Regions from separate parts of the Neisseria sp. WLZKY-1 genome, predicted to be linked through region 1. Evidence: predicted binding sites of a transcription regulator. Region 1 holds the regulator's gene; each other region holds the start of a gene.
The links. Region 1 encodes FNR, which switches genes on or off when oxygen is low (the NO sensors DNR and NnrR bind a similar motif). Its sites were predicted from a motif close to TTGATNNNNATCAA; they were not measured.
Positions count from the first base shown of each region.

Region 1 (3,096 bases):
TTGCAGGATGTCGAGTTTTTCTTCGCTGGAGGGGACGGCATTGGTGTCGATGCGCCGCTGGGGTTTGAAGATGTGGGGGAGGTGGGCGTAGTGGTAGAGGGCGAGGCGGTCGGGGTCGAGGGAGAGGACGGTGTCGATGGTGGGCTTGATGCTTGCGAGGCTTTGGTGGGGCAGGCCGTATATGAGGTCGACGCTGACGGATTTGAAGCCGGCTTCGCGGGCGGCTTCGATAACGGTGCGGGTTTCTTCGACGCTTTGGATGCGGTTGACGGCCTGCTGCACTTTGGGGTCGAAATCCTGGATGCCGACGCTCATGCGGTTGAAGCCGAGGCGGCCGAGGTGGTGCACGGTTTCGCGGCTGACTTTGCGCGGGTCGATTTCGATGGAGTATTCGCCGTCGGACAGGAGGTTGAAGTGGCGGCGTATCATGGCGAAGACGCGGTCGAGTTGGCCGTCTGAAAGGAAGGTGGGGGTGCCGCCGCCGAAGTGGAGTTGGGCGAGGGGATTTTTGCCTCCGAGGTGGGGGGCGAGCAGTTCCATTTCGCGTTCGAGATAGCCGAGGTACTCGTCGGCGCGGGTTTTGTCTTTGGTGATGATTTTGTTGCAGCCGCAGTAGTAGCAGATGGTGTCGCAGAAGGGGATGTGGATGTAGAGGGACAGGGGTTTGTTGAGTGCGCCCGCGCTGCGCAGGGCGAGGGTTTCGATGTATTCGTTTTCACCGAAATCTTTGTGGAAGCGGTCGGCAGTGGGGTAGGAGGTGTAGCGCGGGCCGCTGGCGGGGAGTGAAGCGATGAGGTTGCGGTCGAATTCCGGCTTTTCTTTGTTGATTATGTTGATGATTTTCATGCGGAAGGGTTTGATGTTGGTAAATGTATGGTAGTTTGCTAGAATGGCACAAAGCCAATGATGATACTTTGATATTAGTCAAGGCGAATTGTATACAGTTTGCCTCAGGTGCAAAAAATTAAGGACTGTAACCAGTATGGTCACACACACTTTGCTACAACCGATGAAGACGCTTTGTTCGACCTGTTCGCTGCGCGAGCTGTGCCTGCCCGTCGGCCTGCGTCCCAATGAATTCGAGCAGTTGGACACCGTTATCCGACAGAGCCACAGGCTGAAAAAAGGCGAGTTTCTGTTCCGTTCGGGCGAGTCTTTCCATTCCCTTTTCGCCATCCGCACCGGTTTTTTCAAAACGACTGTCGCTTCGCAGGATGGTCGCGATCAGGTAACCGGTTTTTTTATGTCCGGTGAATTGATCGGGATGGACGGCATCTGCACCCATGCGCACACCTGCGATGCGGTGGCTTTGGAGGACAGCGAGGTGTGTGAGCTGCCGTTCGGCCATATGGAGGAGTTGAGCAAAGTCATTCCGAGCATCCAAACGCATTTCTTCCGCCTGATGAGCCGCGAGATTGTGCGCGATCAAGGCGTAATGTTGTTGTTGGGCAATATGCGCGCCGAAGAGCGGATTGCCGCCTTTTTGCTGAACTTGTCGCAAAGGCTGCACCACAGGGGTTTTGCCGCCAACGATTTCATCCTGCGTATGTCGCGCGAGGAAATCGGCAGCTATTTGGGGCTGAAGCTGGAAACAGTCAGCCGCACGCTTTCGCGTTTCCATCAGGAGGAGCTGATTTCGGTGGAGCACAAGCACATCAAGTTACTGAAGCCGGAAGTATTGAACAGAATGGTGTCCGGCGGTACGCACGCCGTCTGAAAGAGGCCGTCTGAAAAAGCAAAAGCACCGTAGAAAACTTATTCTGCGGTGCTTTTGCTTTTTCAGACGGCCTGAGACCTTTGCAAAAAAGCCCTTCCTTCGACAGCCGGAACCCAAAAACAGGTTTTCGGCTGTTTTCGCCCCCAATCACTCCTGATTTTACCCAAATATCCCCTTAATCCTCCCCAGATACCGGATTATCAGGCATCCGGGCCGCCTTTTAGGCGGCAACAGGCACACTTAGCCTGTTAGCCGCTTTCAACAGGTTTAAACACATCGCCTGAGACCTTTGCAAAATCCCCCCAAAATCCCCTAAATTCCCACCAAGACATTTAGGGGATTTTCCATGAGCACCTTCTTCCAACAAACCGCACAAGCCATGATTGCCAAACACATCGACCGCTTCCCACTATTGAAGTTGGATCAGGTGATTGATTGGCAACCGATCGAACAGTACCTGAATCGTCAAAGAACCCGTTATCTCCGAGACCACCGCGGTCGTCCCGCCTATCCCCTGTTGTCCATGTTCAAAGCCGTCCTACTCGGACAATGGCACAGCCTCTCCGATCCCGAACTCGAACACAGCCTCATCACCCGCATCGATTTCAACTTGTTTTGCCGTTTCGACGAACTGAGCATCCCCGATTACAGCACCTTATGCCGCTACCGCAACTGGCTGGCGCAAGACAAGACCCTGTCCGAATTGCTGCAACTGAATTAACCGCCAACTGACCGAAAAAAACCTAAAAGTAGAGAAAGCATCCGCCGCCGTCATTGACGCCACCATTATTCAAACCGCCGACAGCAAACAGCGTCAGGCCATAGAAGTCGATGAAGAAGGGCAAGTCAGCGGCCAAACCACACCGAGTAAAGATAAAGATGCCCGTTGGACAAAGAAAAACGGCCTCTACAAACTCGGTTACAAACAACATACCCGCACCGATGAGGAAGGCTATATCGAGAAACTGCACATTACCCCCGCCAATGTCCATGAGTGCAACCACCTGTCGCCTTTGCTGAAAGGGATAGCCGAAGATACGACCGTCTATGCCGACAAAGGCTACGACAGTAAGGAAAACCGGCAACATCTGGAAGAGCATCGGTTACTGGACGGCATTATGCGCAAAGCCCACCGCAACCGCCCGCTAACAGAAGACCAAACGAAGCGCAACCGATATTTGTCGAAAACCCGTTATGTAGTCGAACAAAGCTTCGGTACGCTGCACCGTAAATTCCGCTATGCGCGGGCAGCCTACTTCGGACTGAGCAAAGTGCGTGCGCAAAGCCATCTGAAGGCGATGTGTTTGAACCTTTTAAAAGCCGCCAACAGGCTAAGTGCGCCTGTAGCTGCCTAAAAGGCGGCCGGATGCCTGATTAAT
Region 1 is NZ_JBKGTW010000001.1:30,355-33,450, forward strand. Features, by position in the region: gene hemN (oxygen-independent coproporphyrinogen III oxidase) at 1-846, opposite strand, end outside; gene fnr (fumarate/nitrate reduction transcriptional regulator Fnr) at 983-1,717, shown strand; partial or broken gene ACLD9W_RS00210 (IS5 family transposase) at 2,064-3,072, shown strand.

Region 2 (3,096 bases), on a different contig from region 1:
TGCCGAGCAGGGCGAAGATTTCATGTTGTTGAATATCGAGGCTGATATGTTTGACGGCGAAGTTTTCACCGAATTTTTTGACCAGCCCCCTGATTTGCAGGTAGGACTGTGCGGCGGATTCTGTGGTCATTTCACATGCTCCAAAGAAACTCGATACCGGCTGGAACGGAACTCGAAAGGTGGATGTGTAAGCCGGCAATGCGGGGGGAAGCGATTGTCCGTTCGGCATTGTCCGGCTGCGGAAATATAGTGAAACAAAATGGGAAAGATACAAGGCAGCAAGCCGCAGACAGTATGGGTAATACGGCAAGGCGCAGCACCGCCGTAGATTTTCTGTTTTGTTTCGCTATAAAAAAGCGGCGTATTATATGGGCGGCCTTGCGCGGGGGCAAACGGATTCGGCCAAAGCTGCCGATATCGCCGCCTTGTAGGCCGAAAAGCAACAGCGCGGCAGGCTGAGGCCGTCTGAAAGCCGGTTTTCCCGTTTTCAGACGGCCTCTTTATTTATCCGATGCAGGTTTTCAGCGCCAGATTTTCAGGTTCTGAATGCTTTGGCGCGCTTTGGCAAACAGGTCGGTGTCTTCACGGCCGCCCTGCCCTTCTTCTGCGGCGGCCTTATCGGGCGCGGGTGCGTCGTCGGCGAGGGTGGAGAACGCGGCATGTGCGTGGCGGCGCGGTTGGGCGAAGGCGGCGTTGACGGCACGCTCGGCAGCCAATTCCTCCTGCTCTTTCTGCTGCTGCACCAGATATTTTTGCACAATGGGGATAAAGCCGCGGTCGTGGTGGCTGATGTGGGTGAACAACCAGGATTGCAGCAGATCGAGCAGCTCCTGCCCGATGTCTTCTCCGCTGCTGTGGGCGGCCTGCATTTCGCCTACTTTGTCGACGAAGCGGCGGTGTATCTGCTTGTGCTGGCGGCTCAGGGGATAGCCCGCGTCGTCCATCAGCTTTTCTTCATCGGTGAAATGTTCGACGGTGTAGCGTATCAGGTCGCCGATAATCCGCCCTTCGGCGGCGGTGTCTTTGTTTTGGTTGGCTTCGTAAAGTTCGTTCAGGCAGCGCACGAGGATTTTGTGCTGCTCGTCCACCTGTCCGATGCCGGTGTCCAAATCCGGCGTCCAGTCGAAAAAGTTCATGGCGTTTTTCCGTTGTTGTTGTTTTTCAAAACGTGCCATTCTAGCGGCACGGCACAAAACGCCCTTAATCCAGGTCAAACAATGCGTCCGCGCAATTAAAGAGGCCGTCTGAAACCCGGTTTCGGGTTTTCAGACGGCCTTTTGGGAAACGCGGCTAGTCCGCCCGTTTCAAGCCTTTGTTTTTCACCGTTTCGATCATGCCGTCGATGCCTTTTTGCGCGATCAGCTCGCCGAACTGGTTGCGGTAGACGGTGACGATGCCCACACCGTCCACCTGGATATTGTAGAGTTTGTATACCCCGCCGCTCGGATAGAGCTGGTAGGCCACTTCATACCGTTTGCCCTCGGGCGTGCGGATTTCGGAATAAACGTCGGTTTTGCCGCCGCGCTCCGTTATTTTCGGCAGCACCTTCACCTCGGCGCGGCGCGCGCCCATCATCGCCGAACGGGCATACATCCTGATCAGCATGTCTTTAAACGCACGGACAAACTCCTGCTTCTGCCGTGCGTCAAACTGCCGCCACGGCTGGCCGACGGCCATTGCCGAGAGCCGCTCGTAATCCAAAAAGCGGTCGGCATACTGCTCCACGCTGCGGATTCTCTGCTGCTCGTCCAAAGACGTATTTTTCACAATGCCCAACACATCCTCGATATTGCGGCGCACCTGCTGCTGCGCGGGATGGTTTTCCGCCGCCTGCACGGCGGGCGCCGCAGCCAAAACGGCGCATACTGCATAACGGTATGCAAACATAAGCTATCCTTTCTTGTGTTCTCCGGGCACACCCGGAACGCCGCACACTCTACCAGCCCGCGCCACGCCGTGCAAAGGCCGTCTGAAAGCACAGCTTCAACGAAGTTAAAAACGGCAATCCCGCCTTTCAGACGGCCTTGCCCCGCTGCAGCGGCGGTTATATTATCGGCGCTCCCTTTGCCGTGCATGGACGCATCCCGTGAAAAAAACCGCCCTACTGACCGCCCTGGCCGCCGCCCTCGCCGCAGGCGCCTATCTTTATTACCACCGCCAGAGCGACGCCCTGCCCCAAGGCATCGCCCAATCCAACGGCCGACTCGAACTCAACCGCCTCGACGTCGCCACCCTCTATCCCGGTCGCGTCCGCGCCATGCCCTTTGACGAAGGCGCCGACATCAAAGCGGGTGACATCCTCGCCGAACTCTCCTCTGAAACCAGCAGCAGCCGCCTCGAAGAAGCACAGGCCGCCGAACGCCTGCGTCAAGGCAGCGTCCGCCGCGCCCGCGCCGCCCAAGAACAGACCCTGCGCACCGTAACCAAAGCCGAAGCCAACAGCGAAGCCGCCCGCCAACAGCAGCGCGTCGCCAAAATGGAATGGGACAACGCGCGCAAAATGCAGGCCGACGGACTCGTCTCCCCCGCCGAAACCGAGCGCCGCCGCGCCGATTACGAACGCGCTTCGGCCGCCGTCAAAGCCGCCGAAGCCGCCCGCGCCGAAGCACAGGCCGCCGTCGCCCAAAGCCGTGCTGCCGAAAGCGAAGCACAGGCCGCCGCGCAACAGGCCGCCGCCGCTGTGAAGGCCGCCGGTTCGGCCAACGACGACATGAACATCCGCGCACCGATAAACGGACGGTTGGAATACAGAATCGCCGAAGTCGGCAGCGTCGTTGCCGCCGGCTCGAAAATCGCCAGCCTGCTCGACCCCGCCGACGTCTCGATGAACATCTTCCTGCCCGTCGCCGCGATGAGCCGTCTGAAAGTCGGCGGCGAAGCGCGCATCCGCCTCGACGGCATCGACGCCGTCTTCCCCGCCAAAATCTCATTCATCGCCGCCGAAGCCCAGTTCACGCCCAAGTCGGTGGAAACCGAAAACGAACGCGCCAAACTGATGTTCAAAGTCAAACTGAAAATCCCCGCCGACACCGCCCTGCGCCACAACCGCCTACTCAAAGGCGGTATGACGGGCAACGGTTTCGTCAAAACCGACGA
Region 2 is NZ_JBKGTW010000038.1:4,969-8,064, forward strand. Features, by position in the region: gene ACLD9W_RS09390 (ABC transporter ATP-binding protein) at 1-130, opposite strand, end outside; gene ACLD9W_RS09395 (bacteriohemerythrin) at 522-1,136, opposite strand; gene ACLD9W_RS09400 (phospholipid-binding protein MlaC) at 1,291-1,887, opposite strand; gene ACLD9W_RS09405 (HlyD family secretion protein) at 2,114-3,096, shown strand, end outside.
Region 2: ACLD9W_RS09395 (bacteriohemerythrin) is a predicted target of FNR. The motif match lies at 1,201-1,214, and genes of this name have one in related genera.

Region 3 (3,096 bases), on a different contig from region 1:
GGTCGAGGCAGAGGGCGGCGAGGGCGCCTTGCTGGTAGTAGCTGACGAGGGCGTTGGGGGCGTTTTCGTCGGCTTTGTAGTATTTGTGCCAGGCGGTGTAGGAGGATTGGGCGAGGGTTTGTTTCAGACGGCCTTTGTTTTGGCGTACGCGGGTGATGTTTTTGGCCAGGAGGGTGAGGTAGTTTTCAGGGGGAATGACGCGGCTGCGGGCGAGGATGAGGTCGTCGTAGTAGGCGGTGATGCCTTCGAATGCCCAGAGTTGTTCGGTGTGGTTTTCGCGCTCAAGGTTGTAGGGGGCGAAGGCGGCGGGTTTGACGGATTTGACGTTCCAGGCGTGGAAGTATTCGTGTGAGAAGAGGCCGAGCAGTTCGGTGTAGGCGGGGTTGGCGTCGGTAAGGCCGTGCGGCGGCAGGCTGTTGCGGTCGGCGTGCAGGGCGGTGCTGCTGCGGTGTTCGAGGCCGCCGTAGAGGTTGTCGCCGAGGTGGAGGAGGAAGAGGTATTCGGCAAACGGGGAGGGGGCGGGGAAGAGGGCGAGCTGGGTTTCGCAGATGCGCTTTACGTCGTCGCGCAGGCGTTGGCGATCGAAGTCGGGGTAGTGGCCGCTGAGGACGATGCGGTGGGGGATGCCGTGTGCTTGGAATGCGATGGTTTCGATGTATCCGAGTTCGATGGGGTGGTCGATGAGTTCGCCGTAGGAGGCCGTCTGAAAGGTGTTTTTGCCGACGGCAGGCAGGGTGGTGGCGGTCTGCCAGTTTTCGGGCAGGTTTTCGAGGACGAGGGTTTGGGTTTCGTTCAGACGGCCTTCGAGGGCGAAAAGGAGACAGGCGCCGTCGAAGAAGCCGCGTTCGGCGGTGAGGTAGGAGGCGCGCACGGAGAGGTCGTAGGCGTAGACGGTGTAGCGGATGCGCCACTCGCCTTCGAGGGCTTCGGTCTGCCAGGTGTTTTTGGCGGTTTGCCGCAGGGCGGCGGGGCGGCCGTTGTGTTCGGCGTGTATTTCGACGATGTGGCGGGCGAAATCGCGGATGGTGTAGCTGCCGGGCACCCAGTTGGCGAGTTTTAACACGGCGGATGTGGCGGCGTTTTGGGTGAAGGTGAGGGTGATGTGCCAGTAATGGGCTTTGGGTTCGGGGCTGAGGGTGTGGGTAATCATGATGAAAATTTAATGGCTCAATAGGATTGGGCAATGTTAAAAATTAATTGATTGGTGTCAAATCATAAATTAGTTAAAATCTATAACCTTGTAAAGTGTATGGGAATTTAGCGTAAATATTGCCGCTTTGCCTTGAGGGCGGGCTTTCTTTTCCGCTTTCCAGCCATTATGGCAGCGTGCAAACAGGCTGCCAAGCGGCGGATTCCCGGTATGCTTGGTTCGGCAAAACGGCCGTCTGAAAAAGGTGGCCGGAGCAAATTGATGGAAAAACGGCTTTGCGCGGCGGGTTTCGGCGTGCCGCAGAATCGACCGGATTTATTTTCCGTGTTTAATGGAGACTTTCATGGAAGCGCAAACTTATAACTACAAAGTGGTGCGGCAGTTCGCCGTCATGACTGTAGTTTGGGGGATTGTGGGCATGCTGGTCGGCGTCATCGCCGCCGCGCAGCTTTTCTGGCCCGCACTCAATCTGTCTGAAATCGGCCCGTGGTTCCACTTCGGCCGCATCCGTCCGCTGCATACCAATGCGGTGATTTTCGCCTTCGGCGGCTGCGGTCTGATCGGTACGTCTTACTATGTGGTGCAGCGTACCTGCAACACCCGTCTCTTCGGCGGCTGGCTACCCGCATTCACGTTTTGGGGCTGGCAGGCCGTGATTCTGGCCGCCGCTGTCAGCTTCCCGATGGGTTGGACGCAGGGTAAGGAATACGCCGAGCTGGAATGGCCGATCGATATTCTGATTACGCTGGTGTGGGTGGCCTATGCCGTGGTGTTCTTCGGCACGATTGCCAAACGCAAAATCAAGCATATCTATGTGGCAAACTGGTTCTATGGTGGTTTTATTCTCGCCGTCGCCCTCTTGCACATCGTCAACAACCTCAGCCTGCCGGTCGGCCCGATGAAATCGTATCCGATTTATTCCGGCGCCATCGATGCGATGGTGCAGTGGTGGTACGGCCATAACGCCGTGGGCTTCTTCCTGACCGCAGGCTTCCTCGGCATGATGTACTACTTCGTACCCAAGCAGGCAGGCCGTCCCGTTTATTCCTACCGCCTCTCCGTCGTCCACTTCTGGGCGCTGATTTTCACCTATATGTGGGCGGGTCCGCACCATCTGCACTACACCGCGCTGCCCGACTGGACGCAGTCTGTCGGCATGGTTTTGTCGCTGATTCTTTTCGCACCCTCCTGGGGCGGCATGATCAACGGCATCATGACCCTCTCCGGCGCGTGGGGCAAACTGCGCACCGACCCGATTCTGAAATTCCTCATCGTTTCCCTGTCCTTCTACGGTATGTCCACCTTTGAAGGCCCGATGATGTCGATCAAAACCGTCAACGCCCTGAGCCACTACACCGACTGGACGGTCGGCCATGTACACGCCGGCGCGCTCGGCTGGGTGGGCTTCGTGACCATCGGTTCGGTCTACTACATGATTCCCCGCTTGTTCGGCCAAAAAGAAATGTACAGCACCAAACTCATCGACGCGCACTTTTGGGTCGCCACCCTCGGCGTCGTCCTCTACATCGCCTCGATGTGGATTGCCGGCGTGATGCAGGGTCTGATGTGGGGCGCGCTCAACGAAGATGGCACGCTGACCTACGCCTTCGTGGAAGGTGTGAAAGAAAGCATGCGTTTCTATGTCATCCGTTTTTCAGGCGGCCTTCTCTACCTGAGCGGCATGTGCATCATGGGCTACAACGTTTACCGTACCATCATGAACGGCAAACCGGTTGAAGCGGAAATCCCCGCCGTGGCCGAAGCGCAGCACCATTAATATAAGAAAGACGGACTACCAAAAATGAAACTGCAACAATTAGTCGAAGAAAAAGTCGGCGTCCTCATCGTGTTTACCCTGCTGGTGGTCAGCGTGGGTCTGCTGATCGAAGTCGTCCCACTGTTCTTCTCTCCGGCGGTTACCAAACCGATCGAAGGAGTCAAACCTT
Region 3 is NZ_JBKGTW010000012.1:40,309-43,404, reverse strand. Features, by position in the region: gene ACLD9W_RS05190 (M61 family metallopeptidase) at 1-1,150, opposite strand, end outside; gene ccoN (cytochrome-c oxidase, cbb3-type subunit I) at 1,494-2,927, shown strand; gene ccoO (cytochrome-c oxidase, cbb3-type subunit II) at 2,952-3,096, shown strand, end outside.
Region 3: ccoN (cytochrome-c oxidase, cbb3-type subunit I) is a predicted target of FNR. The motif match lies at 1,198-1,211, and genes of this name have one in related genera.